DNA from 4 places in the Streptomyces sp. NPDC031064 genome. Region 1 is predicted to be linked to each of the others. Evidence: riboswitches for the same ligand, from Rfam matches in the RefSeq annotation. Region 1 holds a riboswitch; each other region holds the start of a gene.
What was found. A riboswitch is a leader RNA that binds a small molecule or an ion and turns the genes downstream of it on or off. The one in region 1 is predicted to bind cyclic di-AMP.
Positions count from the first base shown of each region.

Region 2: it holds a riboswitch for cyclic di-AMP, as region 1 does, so the genes downstream of both, ACZ46W_RS29115 (C40 family peptidase) here and ACZ46W_RS01915 (M23 family metallopeptidase) in region 1, are expected to answer to the same signal.
Region 3: it holds a riboswitch for cyclic di-AMP, as region 1 does, so the genes downstream of both, ACZ46W_RS19325 (transglycosylase family protein) here and ACZ46W_RS01915 (M23 family metallopeptidase) in region 1, are expected to answer to the same signal.
Region 4: it holds a riboswitch for cyclic di-AMP, as region 1 does, so the genes downstream of both, ACZ46W_RS06040 (M23 family metallopeptidase) here and ACZ46W_RS01915 (M23 family metallopeptidase) in region 1, are expected to answer to the same signal.

Region 1 covers NZ_JBVIGF010000001.1:460,081-463,599, forward strand. The annotation lists gene ACZ46W_RS01915 (M23 family metallopeptidase) at 173-1,069, opposite strand; cyclic di-AMP (ydaO/yuaA leader) riboswitch at 1,074-1,231, opposite strand; gene ACZ46W_RS01920 (tyrosine-protein phosphatase) at 1,779-2,591, shown strand; gene ACZ46W_RS01925 (DUF6126 family protein) at 2,596-2,712, opposite strand; gene ACZ46W_RS01930 (helix-turn-helix domain-containing protein) at 2,733-3,356, opposite strand; gene ACZ46W_RS01935 (aspartate aminotransferase family protein) at 3,430-3,519, opposite strand, start outside.
Region 2 covers NZ_JBVIGF010000009.1:91,945-95,463, forward strand. The annotation lists gene pcrA (DNA helicase PcrA) at 1-1,098, opposite strand, end outside; cyclic di-AMP (ydaO/yuaA leader) riboswitch at 1,353-1,520, shown strand; gene ACZ46W_RS29115 (C40 family peptidase) at 1,519-2,715, shown strand; gene ACZ46W_RS29120 (hypothetical protein) at 2,759-3,112, opposite strand; gene ACZ46W_RS29125 (C40 family peptidase) at 3,350-3,519, shown strand, end outside.
Region 3 covers NZ_JBVIGF010000005.1:109,280-112,798, forward strand. The annotation lists gene eno (phosphopyruvate hydratase) at 1-1,190, opposite strand, end outside; gene ACZ46W_RS19325 (transglycosylase family protein) at 1,448-2,116, opposite strand; cyclic di-AMP (ydaO/yuaA leader) riboswitch at 2,120-2,296, opposite strand; gene ACZ46W_RS19330 (transglycosylase family protein) at 2,556-3,491, opposite strand.
Region 4 covers NZ_JBVIGF010000001.1:1,427,726-1,431,244, reverse strand. The annotation lists gene ACZ46W_RS06050 (M16 family metallopeptidase) at 1-104, shown strand, start outside; gene ACZ46W_RS06045 (M16 family metallopeptidase) at 131-1,498, shown strand; cyclic di-AMP (ydaO/yuaA leader) riboswitch at 1,745-1,908, shown strand; gene ACZ46W_RS06040 (M23 family metallopeptidase) at 1,922-2,710, shown strand; gene ACZ46W_RS06035 (GntR family transcriptional regulator) at 2,926-3,519, shown strand, end outside.

The sequences.
Region 1 (3,519 bases):
GAGCACATCTTTCACCCGGGGATGTGACCTACGCGACCGTAAGGAGGGGTTGACGGGGGGTGATGTTTACCACCGGTCAAGATTCACCCAAGCCCGGAATACGCCCGGAACGCGACTCCGCCCGGCACCGGGAGGCGGTGCCGGGCGGAGCGCCGTTCAGGAAACGGAGGCGTCAGATGGCGACGCCGTGCTGGCGGAGGTACGCCAGCGGGTCGATGTCCGAGCCGTAGCCGGGGCTGGTCCGGACCTCCATGTGGAGGTGCGGGCCGGAGGAGTTGCCGGTGGAGCCGACCAGGCCGATCTCCTGGCCCCCGCTCACGGTCTGGCCGGACGAGACGGAGAGGGAGGACATGTGGGCGTACTGCGAGTAGTTGCCGTCGGCGTGCTGGATGACGACCTCGTTGCCGTACGCGCCGCTCCAGCCGGCCGAGACGACGGTGCCGGCGCCGATGGCCTTGACGCTGGTGCCGGAGGGGGCCGCGAAGTCGACACCGGTGTGGTAGCCGGAGGACCACATGGAGCCGGAGGCGCGGTACGGCGTGGAGACACCGGCGGAGACCGGGGCGGTGAAGCCCGAGGCCGCCGGGGCCTCGGCCTTGGCGGCGGAGCGCGAGGCGCGGCTCTCGGTGCGGGTGTCGTCGGCCTTCGGCTTCGCCGGGGCGGCCTTCTCGGCCGGGGCGGCCGTGGACTTGGCGCCGAGCGTGAGCTTCATGCCCGGGAGGATCAGCGACGGGTCCTCGCCGATGACCTGGCGGTTGTCCTGGTATAGCTTCTGCCAGCCGCCCTTGACGTTCTTGTTGCGGGCGATCTTGGAGAGGTAGTCGCCGGCGACCACGGTGTACGTGCGCGGCGCGGCCTTCTTCGCCGGGGCGGCGGCCTCGGGGGCGGCCTGGGCGGCGGTGACGGCCTGCTGCGGAGCGGTGGCCGGGGCGGCGGCCGGGGCCGCGGCGTGCGCGCCGGTGGCACCGAACAGCGGCAGGGCGATGGCGGCGCCACCCGTACCGGCGGCGACGAAACCACGCGTAATGGAGCTGGACTTGGGACGGCGGTGCTTACCCTTCGCGGGCATGGCGAATTCCTCTCCGGCGCCTGCGAGGTGAGCTGTCGGGTTCGGACTGGAGTTGTCCGGCCGCGCCGTGGACGCGACTTCACCCCGAGCCGGTCCCGGAATTCCGGGGTCGGCGTACTACCTGGGTCCCCCGCTCCTGCCACGCGTGGGTGGGTGCGAATTCCGACCGGTGGCAGGATTCGGCGGTCCGGCCGGATTGCCGTGACCGTAAGCGAGCCGGGTCGGAGTGAACAAGCCGCCGCATTCCCGTCCGCATTCTCCGTGGTGCGGCCGCCATGGAATTCCGGTCACCCTCCGTGGATTGCGGATCATGAATTCCCGTTGTGCGCACGGAGTTTATGAACGGCATCCCGCCACGGACGGTCACGGTTATGACGCTGCTCACGTGGCCGCACCCATCTCCCTTGCTACCAGGGCACGTTATATCCAATGCCCTAATACGGACAGAAGTGCTATTTCTTGGCGAGTGCGACGAGAAGCACTAATCCTCCCCTCGGGGCCGGCACCTCCCGGATGCCACACCCGAACACGACCAGACCGGGGCAAAATACTTGAAGCAGGCATCTCGCCATGCCGGGTACCGAGCGTGACAAGGGGCAACGGATGTGCGACGTGCACGGAGATTGATCGTCCGACGTACCGATGTCGTATCGTCGGACCGCGACATCGTCGGCGGCCGACGCCGACCGCAGACACGTCAGGAGCCCCCGTGACGCAGCCGCTGCCGCAGGTCCCGTCGATCGAGCCCGAGCTGACCGGGGTGCGCAACTTCCGCGACGTCGGCGGGCTCCCGACCGTGGACGGCCGACGGGTGCAGCACGGCAGGCTCTACCGCAGCGGGCACCTGGCGCACGCGACCGGCGAGGACGCCGCCTTCCTCGCGGGGCTCGGCCTGCACACGATCTTCGACTTCCGCAACGCCGCGGACCAGAAGCTGGAAGGCCCGGACGTCGAGCTGCCCGGCGTACGGAACGTGAACATCCCGCTGTCCGACCCGGCCGACGGCGCCGAGTTCTGGACCATGGTCCGTGACGGCGACCTCGACCAGCTCCGGTCGATACTGGCCGACGGCAAGGCGGCGGCCCGGATGACGGCCTCGTACCGCGTGATCATCAAGGAGCGCACCGCCGAGCACAGCCGGGTCCTCCACGCGCTCGCCGAGGACAGCGTCCCGGCCCTGATGCACTGCGCGGCCGGCAAGGACCGGGCGGGGCTGTCCATAGCCGTGTCCCTCCTGGCCGTCGGCGTCGAGCGGGAGGCCATCGAGGAGGACTACCTCAAGTCCAACGACCCGAGCCGCCGGTACCGGGTGCACCGCAGCGACAACTCCCCGGCCGGTATGTCGCCCCAGGTCATGGAGCTCCTCAGCCCGCTCTTCGAAGCCCGCCTGGAGTACCTGTCGGCGGCCTTCTCGACGATCGAGGAGACCTGGGGCTCGACCGAGCGCTACCTGACCGAGGGGCTGAAGCTCTCCCCCGAGACCCGCGAGCGGCTGCGCGAGCGCCTCCTCGACCAGGGCTGAGCCCTCATTCCGCCCCCAGGGCGAACAGCAGGTAGAGGAACGCGGCAAAGAGGTGGCCCGCCACCAGATAGGCGAAGAGCCGGACGACGAGTCCTAGCGGGAACGTCCGTTCCTGGGACATGGCGGATCTCTCCGATCGGGTCAGCGACGGTGGGCGTCCGCGCCGAGGCACAAATCGGCCGCGGCGCTCTGCATGAGGGTGTGGACGAACAGCAGCTCCGCCCCGCCGCGCGTGGCGGCACCGATCCGGTGCGGGGTGAGCGAGTCGAAGTGGGCGCTGTCCCCGGGGTCGAGGACGTGCACGGCCTCCCCGAGGGCGAGCCGCACCCGGCCGCCGAGGACGTACAGCCACTCCTCCCCCGGATGTACGCGCACGAGGTCGCCCTGGGTGGCGTACGGGACCTGGACGCGCAGCGCCTGCATGGCGCGACCGGGGCCGCCGGCCTGGTGGTAGACCCAGCCGTCCGCCCCGGCCGGCTCGGCCCGGCCGCCCCGGACGATCGGGTCGCGCTCCGGCGGCACCTCGCCCAGCAGCTCGGAAACGGTCGTACCGTAGACGCGGGCGAGACCGAGCAGCATGGGCAGCGACGGCTGGCGGCGGCCGGTCTCCAGCCGGGACAGGTGGGCCGGCGAGAGTCCGGCGCGGCGGGCGGCGGCCTCCAGGGTCAGCCCCCGGCGCCGCCGCAGCACCCGGAGCTGGGGCGCGACGTCCGGCAGCGCGCCGGGTGCCGCGGTGCCCGACGGCGCCTCGGAGGAAGTGCTCATGCCTCCATTGCGCCAGCGTCTTCCCTCTCGGGCAAATTTCTTGCCTCAGAGGCAAAAGGCAGGGGCCGGGAGCTCAGCGGTTGGCGATCGCCTGCTTCACCAGCGTCCGGCCGAAGTCCCAGATCAGACCGCCACCACTGTGCGCCTCGTCCATGACGGCGGT
Region 2 (3,519 bases), on a different contig from region 1:
GGCGGACAGGATGGTCTGCGTGGAGCGGTAGTTCTGCTCCAGCAGGATGGTGGTCGCGTCCGGGTAGTCCTCCTCGAACTGGAGGATGTTGCGGATGGTCGCGCCGCGGAAGGCGTAGATCGACTGGTCGGCGTCACCGACGACGCACAGCTCGGCGGGGTCGAGGTCCTCGTACCCGGTGCCGACCAGCTCGCGGACGAGGGTGTACTGGGCGTGGTTGGTGTCCTGGTACTCGTCCACGAGCACATGGCGGAAGCGGCGGCGGTAGTGCTCGGCGACGTCCGGGAACGCCTGGAGCAGGTGGACCGTCGTCATGATGATGTCGTCGAAGTCCAGGGCATTGGCCTCGCGCAGCCGCGCCTGGTACATCCGGTACGCCTCGGCGAGGGTCTTCTCGAAGCCGTCGGCGGCCTGGTCGGCGAAGGTCTCCTCGTCGATCAGCTCGTTCTTCAGGTTCGAGATCTTGGCGCTGAAGGACTTCGGCGGGAACTTCTTCGGGTCGAGGTCCAGGTCGCGGCAGACCAGCGACATCAGCCGCTTGGAGTCGGCCGCGTCGTAGATCGAGAAGGACGACGTGAAGCCCAGCCTCTTCGACTCGCGGCGCAGGATGCGGACGCACGCGCTATGGAAGGTCATGACCCACATGGCGTTGGCGCGCGGGCCGACGAGCTGCTCGACGCGCTCCTTCATCTCACCGGCGGCCTTGTTGGTGAAGGTGATCGCCAGTATCTGGCCCGGGTGGACGTGGCGGGTGGCCAGCAGGTGGGCGATGCGGTGGGTCAGCACCCGGGTCTTGCCGGACCCGGCACCGGCGACGATGAGCAGCGGCGAGCCGGTGTGCACGACGGCGGCGCGCTGCTGGTCGTTCAGCCCCTCCAGCAGCGCGGCGGGGTCGACGACGGGGCGCGGGGCACCGTCGCGGTAGTACGTGTCCCGCGGCGGGGGCACGTCGAAGCGGTCCCCGAAGAGGTCGTGCGGGACCTCCTCCGCGGCCGGGGCGTCCCCGGGGCCCTCGGAGTCCTCGGGCGGCGGCGGGGGCTCCTCGGAGGCGTGGTTCCGGAGGTCCGCCAGGAAGCTGTCGTCAAAGAGGCTGCTCATCGCCTATCGAGTCTAGGCCGCCCCACTGACAGCCGTGGACGAACCGGCCGACAGCCGCGGACGGAACGGCCGACAGCCGTGGACCGACCCGGAAGAGGCCCGATTCGTCACCCTCCGTACCGAGTCGACGACATCACGCCAAGGTCACGAAAACGTATCGGGCATATCGAACATCATCCTTCACAGCACCACCACAGGTTGGCTAGCGTGCTCGCCCAAGCGGTCCGTTCTCTCATCGGCGAACCACGCCAATCGGATCGCCCACGCCGAATTCGTGCTGCTCTCATGGCAGTTCGGAACCGGGGACCCATCACGTACGACCGAGGTGAATCGGCCCGCAGCCCCTCGGGCACGGCCGTAGGGCACCTTCCGTTCCGCCCGAACCTGACAGCTAACCCGGTAGGCGGTCCACGGAAGGAGATGCCGGCCTTGGCGTCGCATCGCAAGCCGCGCGCATCGCGCACCTTGCAGACCCTGCATGCCCACTCCCCCGCCGTCGGGGTCACGACGGCCGCCGCCCTGGCCTCGGTCACGCTCCTGTCGTCACAGAGCGCGACCGCCGCGCCGGGTGCGCCGGCCGACCCGGACCGGGGGCCGACGGTCGAGGAGGTCCAGAGAAAGGTCGACGACCTCTACCGCCAGGCGGGCACGGCGACGCAGCAGTACAACAAGGCCAAGGAGGCCACGGACCGGCAGCGGCGCGAGGTCGGCGGGATGCTCGACGAGGCCGCTCGGCGAACGGAAGCGCTGAACGAGTCGCGCCGCACCCTCGGCAGCTACGCGGCCGCCCAGTACCGCTCGGGCGGGCTGGGCCCGACCGCGTCGCTGATCTTCTCGGACAGCCCGCAGGCGTTCGTGGACCAGGCGCAGCTCATGGACCGGCTCACCGAGCGGCAGCACGAGACGCTGACCGACTACCGGACCCGGCAGGCCGAGGCCGCGGAGCAGCGGGCGGAGGCGACGCGGCAACTGGAGTCGCTCAGCGCCTCGCAGGCCTCACTCCGTACCGCCAAGCAGACCGTGCAGCGGCAACTGAGCGAGGCGCGGGCGCTGCTGGCGCGGTTGACGGCCGAGGAGCGGGCGCGGCTGGCCGAGCTGGAGCGCGAGCGGGAGGAGGAGGCCCGCCGCCGGGCCGAGGAGAAGGCGCGGGCGGAGGAGAGGGCGCGCGCCGAGGAGAAGGCGCGGGCGGAGGCGGAAGAGGCCCGCAAGCGCCACGAGGGGCGGCAGCAGGAGGAGGACCGGCAGCCGGAGGGGGACGGCGGCCACACCGCCAAGGCCGGCAAGGTCCTCGCCTTCGCCGAGGCGCAGATGGGCAAGCCGTACGTGTGGGGGGCGACCGGCCCGAGCTCGTACGACTGCTCCGGGCTCACCCAGGCCGCGTGGCGGGCGGCGGGCGTCGACCTGCCCCGTACGACGTGGGACCAGGTGAAGGCCGGCACGCGGGTCGCCACGGAGGACCTTCGCCCCGGCGACCTGGTGTTCTTCTACGACGACATCAGCCACGTCGGCATCTACAAGGGCGACGGGAAGATGATCCACGCCCCCAGGCCCGGCGCCAACGTCCGCGAGGAGTCCATCTACTACATGCCCATCCACAGCAGCGTGCGCCCGGCCTGACGGGCCCGCGAGCCGGGTCAGCTCCAGACGGTGGTGACCCGGGTCAGGTCCAGACGGTGGCGATGAAGATGTTCGCCATCGTCAGGCCGCCCACGGCGCCGAAGACCGCCTTGTCGACCCGCTCCTCGTCCCGCTTGACGTAGACCAGGCCGAGGATGGCCACCAGGATCGCCAGCTTCACGCCGATCTTGATGTTGTTCACGGTCTGGTCGTCGGCCTGGTTGAGGCCGACCAGGATCACGCCCGTGACGAGCATGGTCAGGGCGCCGTGCAGCATCGCCGGGCCGAAGCGCGCCGTACCCTCGCCCATCGCCTTCATCTGGGTCATGAAGCCGCCCAGGAGGGCGGCGATACCGATGATGTGCAGCGCGACGAAGACATTGATGAGTACGTCCATGGGGCGGAGCCTAGCCGGGGCAATACCACCGGCCGCCGGTCAGGGTTGCCTCATTCGCCGCATCGGTCACGGCTGATACGGAATGCGGGATTCCGAGCGGGTGTCTTCTGTCGGATCCGCTCCCTGAACCCTCACCTGCGGCCAACTGCGGTCATGTCACCGCCCCGCCGTGACCCCCAGGTTTAGCGTCCTTCCCCAGCCGCCCCAGGCCCCGTCCGAAGGGAAGTGACCCGTCCCGTGGCAGCGCACCGGAAGCCCAGGCAGCACCCTCTGAGCGGCCGCACGGCCGTCACCCTCGCGCTCGCCGGGGCGGCCACCGCCACCGCCTTCGAGGGTTCCGGCCACGCCGAGCCCCACCTCACCCCCGCCCAGGTGAAGGCGAGGGTCGACCGGCTGTACCAGGAGGC
Region 3 (3,519 bases), on a different contig from region 1:
GCGACGCGCTCGGAACGGGCCGGGGCGCCGGTCTTGATCTGGCCGCAGTTGGTGGCGACGGCCAGATCGGCGATGGTGACGTCCTCGGTCTCGCCGGAGCGGTGCGACATCATGCACTTGAAGCCGTTGCGCTGGGCCATCTCGACGGCGTCCAGGGTCTCGGTCAGCGAACCGATCTGGTTGACCTTGACCAGCAGGGCGTTCGCGGCACCCTCGTCGATGCCGCGCGCCAGGCGCTCCGGGTTGGTGACGAACAGGTCGTCGCCGACGAGCTGGACCTTGGTGCCCAGCTTCTCGGTGATGGTCTTCCAGCCGTCCCAGTCGTCCTCGAACAGCGGGTCCTCGATGGAGACCAGCGGGTACGCCTCGACGAGCTCGGCGTAGTAGTCCGTCATCTCGGCGGCCGAGCGGGACTTGCCCTCGAACTGGTAGGCACCGTCCTTGTAGAACTCGGACGCGGCGACGTCGAGCGCCAGGGCGATGTCCTTGCCCGGGGCGTAGCCGGCCTGCTTGATGGCCTCGAGGATGAGGTCGAGGGCGGCGCGGTTGGAGTCCAGGTTCGGGGCGAAGCCGCCCTCGTCGCCCAGGCCCGTGGACAGGCCCTTGTCCTTCAGGACCTTCTTCAGCGTGTGGTAGACCTCGGCACCCCAGCGCAGCGCCTCGGAGAAGGACTCCGCGCCGATCGGGGCGATCATGAACTCCTGGATGTCCACGTTGGAGTCGGCGTGCGAGCCGCCGTTCAGGATGTTCATCATCGGAACGGGCAGCAGGTGCGCGTTCGGGCCGCCCAGGTAGCGGAAGAGCGGGAGGTCGGACGCCTCGGAGGCGGCGTGCGCGACGGCGAGGGAGACGCCGAGGATGGCGTTGGCGCCGAGCGAGGACTTGTCCGGCGTGGCGTCCAGGTCGAACATCGCCTGGTCGATCAGCCGCTGCTCGGTGGCGTCGTAGCCGACGAGCTCCGGGCCGATCTGCTCGATGACGGCGAGGACGGCCTTCTCGACACCCTTGCCGAGGTAGCGGTCCTTGTCACCGTCGCGGAGCTCGAGGGCCTCGAACGCACCGGTGGAGGCACCGGACGGGACGGCAGCACGGCCGGTGCTGCCGTCGTCGAGGCCGACCTCGACCTCGACCGTGGGGTTGCCTCGGGAGTCCAGGATTTCCCGGGCTACGACGACGTCGATGGACGGCACGAGCATCTCCTTCTGGGATGTGACGCAAAATGTGACGCATGCGGTGCAGGGTCTCTTTGGCCTTGCGGCAAGAGCCTAACCGGCCGGGGAGCCGTGACCAGCCGACGCCCGCCTCCTGGGACGAAAAAGGGCTCACCAGGCTGCATTGCGGGCGAAACGCCACGAAACCTACCGGTCGGTAATGTGGCTGGAGCGCGGAACCCCGGCCCGGCACGCACGGGGGAAGGGCGCGCCGGGCCGGGGTGGTCCCGCGGGGGTCAGCTCAGGTGGAGCTGCTGGCCCGGGTAGATCAGGTCGGCGTCGTCGACGATGTCCTTGTTCAGCTCGAAGAGCTTCTGCCAGCCGCCCGCGACCTTCTTGTCGGCGGCGATGGTGCTGAGCGTGTCGCCGGCCTTGACCTTGTACTCGCCGTCGCCCTTCTCGACCTTCTTGCCGGTCGGGGTGGTGACGGTCTTCGGCGCGGCCTTCTTCTCGGCCTTCGGGGCGGTGCGCTGCTCGCTGCGCGTGGTGGGCTGCTCGGCCTTGCGCTCCTGGACCGGGGCCCCCTGGTACGAGGCGTTGGACAGGCCGACGCCGCAGTGCGGCCAGGCGCCCTTGCCCTGGCCCGCCAGGACCTTCTCGGCTATCTCGATCTGCTGCGACTTGGAGGCCTGGTCGGCGGTCGCGGCGTACGCGGTGCCGCCGTACGCGGCCCAGGTGGAGGCCGAGAACTGGAGGCCGCCGTAGTAGCCGTTGCCGGTGTTGATGGACCAGTTGCCGCCGGACTCGCACTGGGCGACCTTGTCCCACTCGGCGGCGGTGGCGGCCGAGGCGGACGTGGCGCCCATCAGCGGGGCGGCGACGGCGACACCGGTGATGCCGGCGAACGCGGCGAACCGGGCGGCCTTGGAGGGGCGACGGTGCTTGGCCTTGCTGGAGAACAGCATGGGACATCTCCTCACCGACGCCTGCGAGGTGAGCTGTCGGGTTCGGGCGTGAGCTGCCCGGCCGCGCGGCACCGCGGTGCGGCGCGCGGCTTCACCCCAAGCCGGTCCGCGCCATGTCTCCATGGCCGGGCCCGGCACTTACCTTGGGTCCCCCGCTCCTGCCTTCGGCGCGTGACGCGACGACTGTTCCCGTCGACCGGCGGCAGGATTCGGCGTTCCGGTCGATGGGGCCCGCGGTGGCGAGCGGTCACGACCGTAAACAGAGACCTCCCCGAAGTTCAAAGGCGGACATCGGGGTCAATCCGCCCTTATGCGCCTGCCCTTGACGGGCGTTTACGCAGGTGAAGGGCGGATTGTGCGCTTCGGGCGGCCACGGTGCGCCAGTTGGGGCGAAGAGATTCATGTCTCACTTACCCAGAAGTGGACATAACCCCTGCCCCTACGGCTGATCCGTCGTCAGGTCGAGGCTCTGACCGGGGACGATGAGGTCCGGATCGGCGCCGACGGTCTCCTGGTTGGCCTCGTAGAGGGCGGGCCAGCCGCCGGGGACGTCGTGCTCGTCCGCGATGCTCCAGAGGTTGTCGCCGGGGCGGACGGTGTACGCGCCGGGCTCGACACTGCCGGGGTCGCGCGACGCTCCGTCACCCCGGGAGGGGTGGCCGTCGCTTTCGCGCCCGGTGGCCGAATTGCCGGTATCAGCGGGCTTGGCAGGATCGGTGGGCTTGGTGGTGGTTTCGCCCTCCGGTGCGGCTGGGGCGACCGGGGCGGTCGGGTCGGTCGCCGGAGTCTCCTCGGGAGACGGCTCGCCGCGGTGCTTGCCGGTGCCCGGAGCGGGGGTCGCGCCGGGCGCCGTCGGAGCGGGCTCGGTGGGCAGGAGCGTTCCGGCCGGGCCGGTCGGTGTGGCGGCCGGGTCGGTGGGCGCGGCCGGGTCCGTCGGCGTGGCGGGCGCGGTCGGGCCTTCGAGGGTCTCGGCCGGGTCCGTCGGCTCGGCGCTCTGTGCCGGGGCGGACGGCTCAGGGGCGGTCTCGGTGGGCGCGACGCCCAGGTCGGTCCCCGGCGTCTCGGCGGCGCCGCCCAGGCCGGCGATCGGGGCGCAGGTCTCCCACGCCTTGACGCCCGTCGCCGCGTAGACCTTCTCGGCGACGGATATCTGCTCGGTGCGGCTGGCGAGGTCGGGGCGCGCGGCGTGGGCGAGGCCCCCGTACGACTCCCAGGTCTCCTGCGACATCTGGAGGCCGCCGTAGAAGCCGTTGCCCAGGTCGGCGCTCCACAGGCCGCCGGACTCGCATTCGGCCACCCGGTCCCAGGTGGTCGCGTCGGCCGCCGACGCGGAACCCGCGCCGAGCAGCGGGAGCGCGATGGCGGATCCGGTCACCCCTGCCGCGACGACGATGGCGGGGGCT
Region 4 (3,519 bases), 970 kb from region 1:
CGGTCGCCAAGGCCCGCCTCCGCCCCGACAACAGGGCGGTGCTGGTCTACGAACCCGTCAGCACCGACCACAGCGAGCAGGAAGAAGAGGGGGCCGGCCAGTGAGCGACGCCGCCACGTCCTTGACGTCCATGGAGTTCCACCCGCAGCCCCGCCCCGGGACCGCCAAGCCGTGGGCCTTCCCCGCCCCCGACCGGGGCGCGCTGGACAACGGCCTGACCGTGCTGCGCTGCCACCGCCCCGGCCAGCAGGTCGTGGCCGTCGAGATCTTCCTCGTCGCCCCGCTGGAGGCCGAGCCGGAGGGCCTCGACGGCGTCGCCACGATCATGGCGCGCGCCCTGTCCGAGGGCACCGACAAGCACTCGGCGGAGGAGTTCGCCGCCGAGCTGGAGCGCTGCGGCGCCACCCTCGACGCGCACGCCGACCACCCCGGCGTACGAATCTCCCTCGAAGTCCCGGTCTCCCGGCTCGCCAAGGCCCTCGGCCTGGTCGCCGAGGCCCTGCGCGCGCCCGCGTTCGCCGACAGCGAGGTCGAGCGCCTCGTCCGCAACCGGCTCGACGAGATCCCGCACGAGATCGCCAACCCCTCGCGCCGCGCCGCCATGCAGCTCTCCAAGGAGCTGTTCCCGGCCACCTCCCGCATGTCACGCCCCCGCCAGGGCACCGAGGAGACCGTCGCCCGGATCGACGCCTCGGCCGTACGCGCCTTCTACGAGGCGCACGTCCGCCCCGCCACCGCCACCGCGGTCGTGGTCGGTGACCTCACCGGCGTGGACCTCGACGCGGTGCTCGCCGACACCCTGGGCGCCTGGACCGGCGACATGGCCGAGCCCCGTCCCGTACCGCCCGTGACGGCCGACGACACGGGCCGCGTCGTCATCGTCGACCGTCCCGGCGCCGTACAGACGCAGCTCCTCATCGGCCGCATCGGCCCGGACCGGCACGACCGGGTCTGGCCGGCCCAGGTGCTCGGCACCTACTGCCTGGGCGGTACCCTCACCTCCCGCCTGGACCGGGTCCTGCGCGAGGAGAAGGGCTACACCTACGGCGTACGGGCCTTCGGCCAGGTGCTGCGCTCCGGGCCCGAGGGCAACGGCGCGGCCATGCTCGCCATCAGCGGCTCCGTCGACACGCCCCACACGGGCCCGGCGCTCGACGACCTGTGGAAGGTGCTGCGCACCCTCGCCGCCGAGGGCCTGACCGACGCCGAGCGGGAGACGGCCGTGCAGAACCTGGTGGGCGTCGCCCCGCTCAAGTACGAGACGGCCGCCGCCGTCGCGGGCACCCTCGCCGACCAGGTCGAGCAGCACCTCCCGGACGACTACCAGGCCCAGATGTACGCCCGGCTGGCGGAGACGGGCACCGTGGAGGCCACCGCGGCGGTCGTCAGCGCGTTCCCGACGGACCGTCTGGTCACGGTCCTCGTCGGCGACGCGGCACAGATCAAGGAGCCCGTAGAGGCACTCGGAATCGGTGAAGTGACCGTCGTAAGCGGCTGATTGACGCGGTTTCCGCTCACCCGAGGTGACGCGGCTCCGCCTCGCGTCCTCCTCGCGAGCGGCCGCTCACCGGGACCCCGGCATCGCCCGATGCCGGGGTCCGCCCGTATGTCCGCTTTGTTGCGGAGATTCGGTGTCTGCCCTGTGGCGTGCGCTACAAAAAACCGTGTCTGTTTGGTGATTGAAAGATCGGCCGCTTAGCGTCTGATGCGCTGTCCGACCGGTACCCGCCGCACCCGCGGCACCGGACAGCCATCGCCGAGTCCCCATCAGGCGCGAGCCTGGGGAGCCGGGGACCCACGCAGTCCCTGGGGTGAATCGGACGCCTTCGCACCCGTGCGGAGGGGTCCGTAGGAGACCTTCCTGCTCCGAACCCGTCAGCTAACCCGGTAGGCGAGAAGGAAGGAAAGGACCAGCCACTTCATGGCGTTCACCCGTGCCACCGGGAAGCACCGTGCCCCGAGCCGCCTGAGCCGTAAGAGCGCACACGTCGCCGGAGTCGCGGCCCTCGCCACCACCGGCGTCATCGGATCCCTCGCTTCCCCGGCGCTCGCCGCGAACCCGGAGGCTGTGCCCCTCTCGCTCGAGGACACCGGCCTCAACCAGGCCGTCATCACCGACACGCTCGCCGAGCAGGTCGACGCCCAGGCCGAGGCCCAGGAGCTGGAGGCCCAGGAGGCCGCCGCCAAGGCCGCCGCCCAGGCGAAGGCCGAGGCGGAGGCGAAGCGCAAGGCCGAGATCCGGGTGCAGGCCGCCCGCGAGGCCAAGGAGCGCGCCGACCGCGAGGCCGAGCGCAAGCGGCTCAACGCCTTCCAGCTCCCGGTCGCCGGCACGTACGTCAGCACCGGTTACCAGACCGGCGGCGCCATGTGGTCCTCCGGCAGCCACACCGGCATCGACTTCCACGCCGCCTCCGGCTCCCGCGTGGTCTCCGTGGGCGCGGGCACCGTCGTCGAGGCGGGCTGGGGCGGCGCGTACGGCAACAACGTCGTGATCCGGATGAACGACGGTACGTACACCCAGTACGGCCACCTGTCCTCCATCAGCGTCTCGGCCGGCCAGACCGTCATGCCGGGCCAGCAGATAGGCCTGTCGGGCTCGACCGGCAACTCCTCCGGCCCGCACCTCCACTTCGAGGCCCGGACGAGCGCCGAGTACGGCTCGGACATCGACCCGGTCGCCTACCTCCGCTCGCACGGCGTCAACGTCTGACCCTCTCTGTTCGTCAGGCAAGGCCCCGGTTCGGATGCGAACCGGGGCCTTCGCCATCCCGGGGCCCCTGGCCGGGTACTCCTGGCCAGGGCCTCCTGGCCAAAAAGAACTCCATGGATTCAGGGTGGCTATCGGAAATTGCGGCCCCCTGCAATAGAGTCACGGAACAGACGTCGAGCGGGTGAGTTTCGCGCGGATTAAGTTGGGGGTTCGGTATGCGCATTCCAGCGCACTCGGTATGCACGGCGATCCGCGACGACATCGTCACCGGTGTGTTCGAGCGGGGCAGCCGGCTCACCGAGGAGCAGCTCGCCCGACGCTACGGAGTCTCGCGCGTCCCGGTCCGTGAGGCGCTGCGGACGCTGGAGTCGGAGGGCTTCGTGACCACTCGCCGCCACGTCGGCGCGTGCGTCGCCGAGCCCACCGAGCAGGAGGCGGCCGACCTGCTGGAGATGCGTACGCTGCTGGAGCCGCTGGGCGCCGCGCGGGCCGCCCAGCGCCGCACGGAGGCGCACCTGAAGGTGCTGCGGGGGCTGGTCAGGCTGGGCCAGGAGCGGGCGCGCCGGGGCCAGCGGGAGGACCTGCGCTCGCTGGACGGCTGGTTCCACGAGACGCTCGCCCAGGCGTCCGGCAGCCCGGCGCTGACGGCGCTGCTCACCCAGCTCCGGCACAAGATCGCCTGGATGTACGCGGTCGACCAGCCGGCCCGGCCGGCGGAGGCGTGGGCCGAGCACGGCGCGATCGTCGACGCCGTCGCGCGCGGCGACGCCGACCGCGCCCGCGCGCTCACGGCCCTCCACGTCGAACGC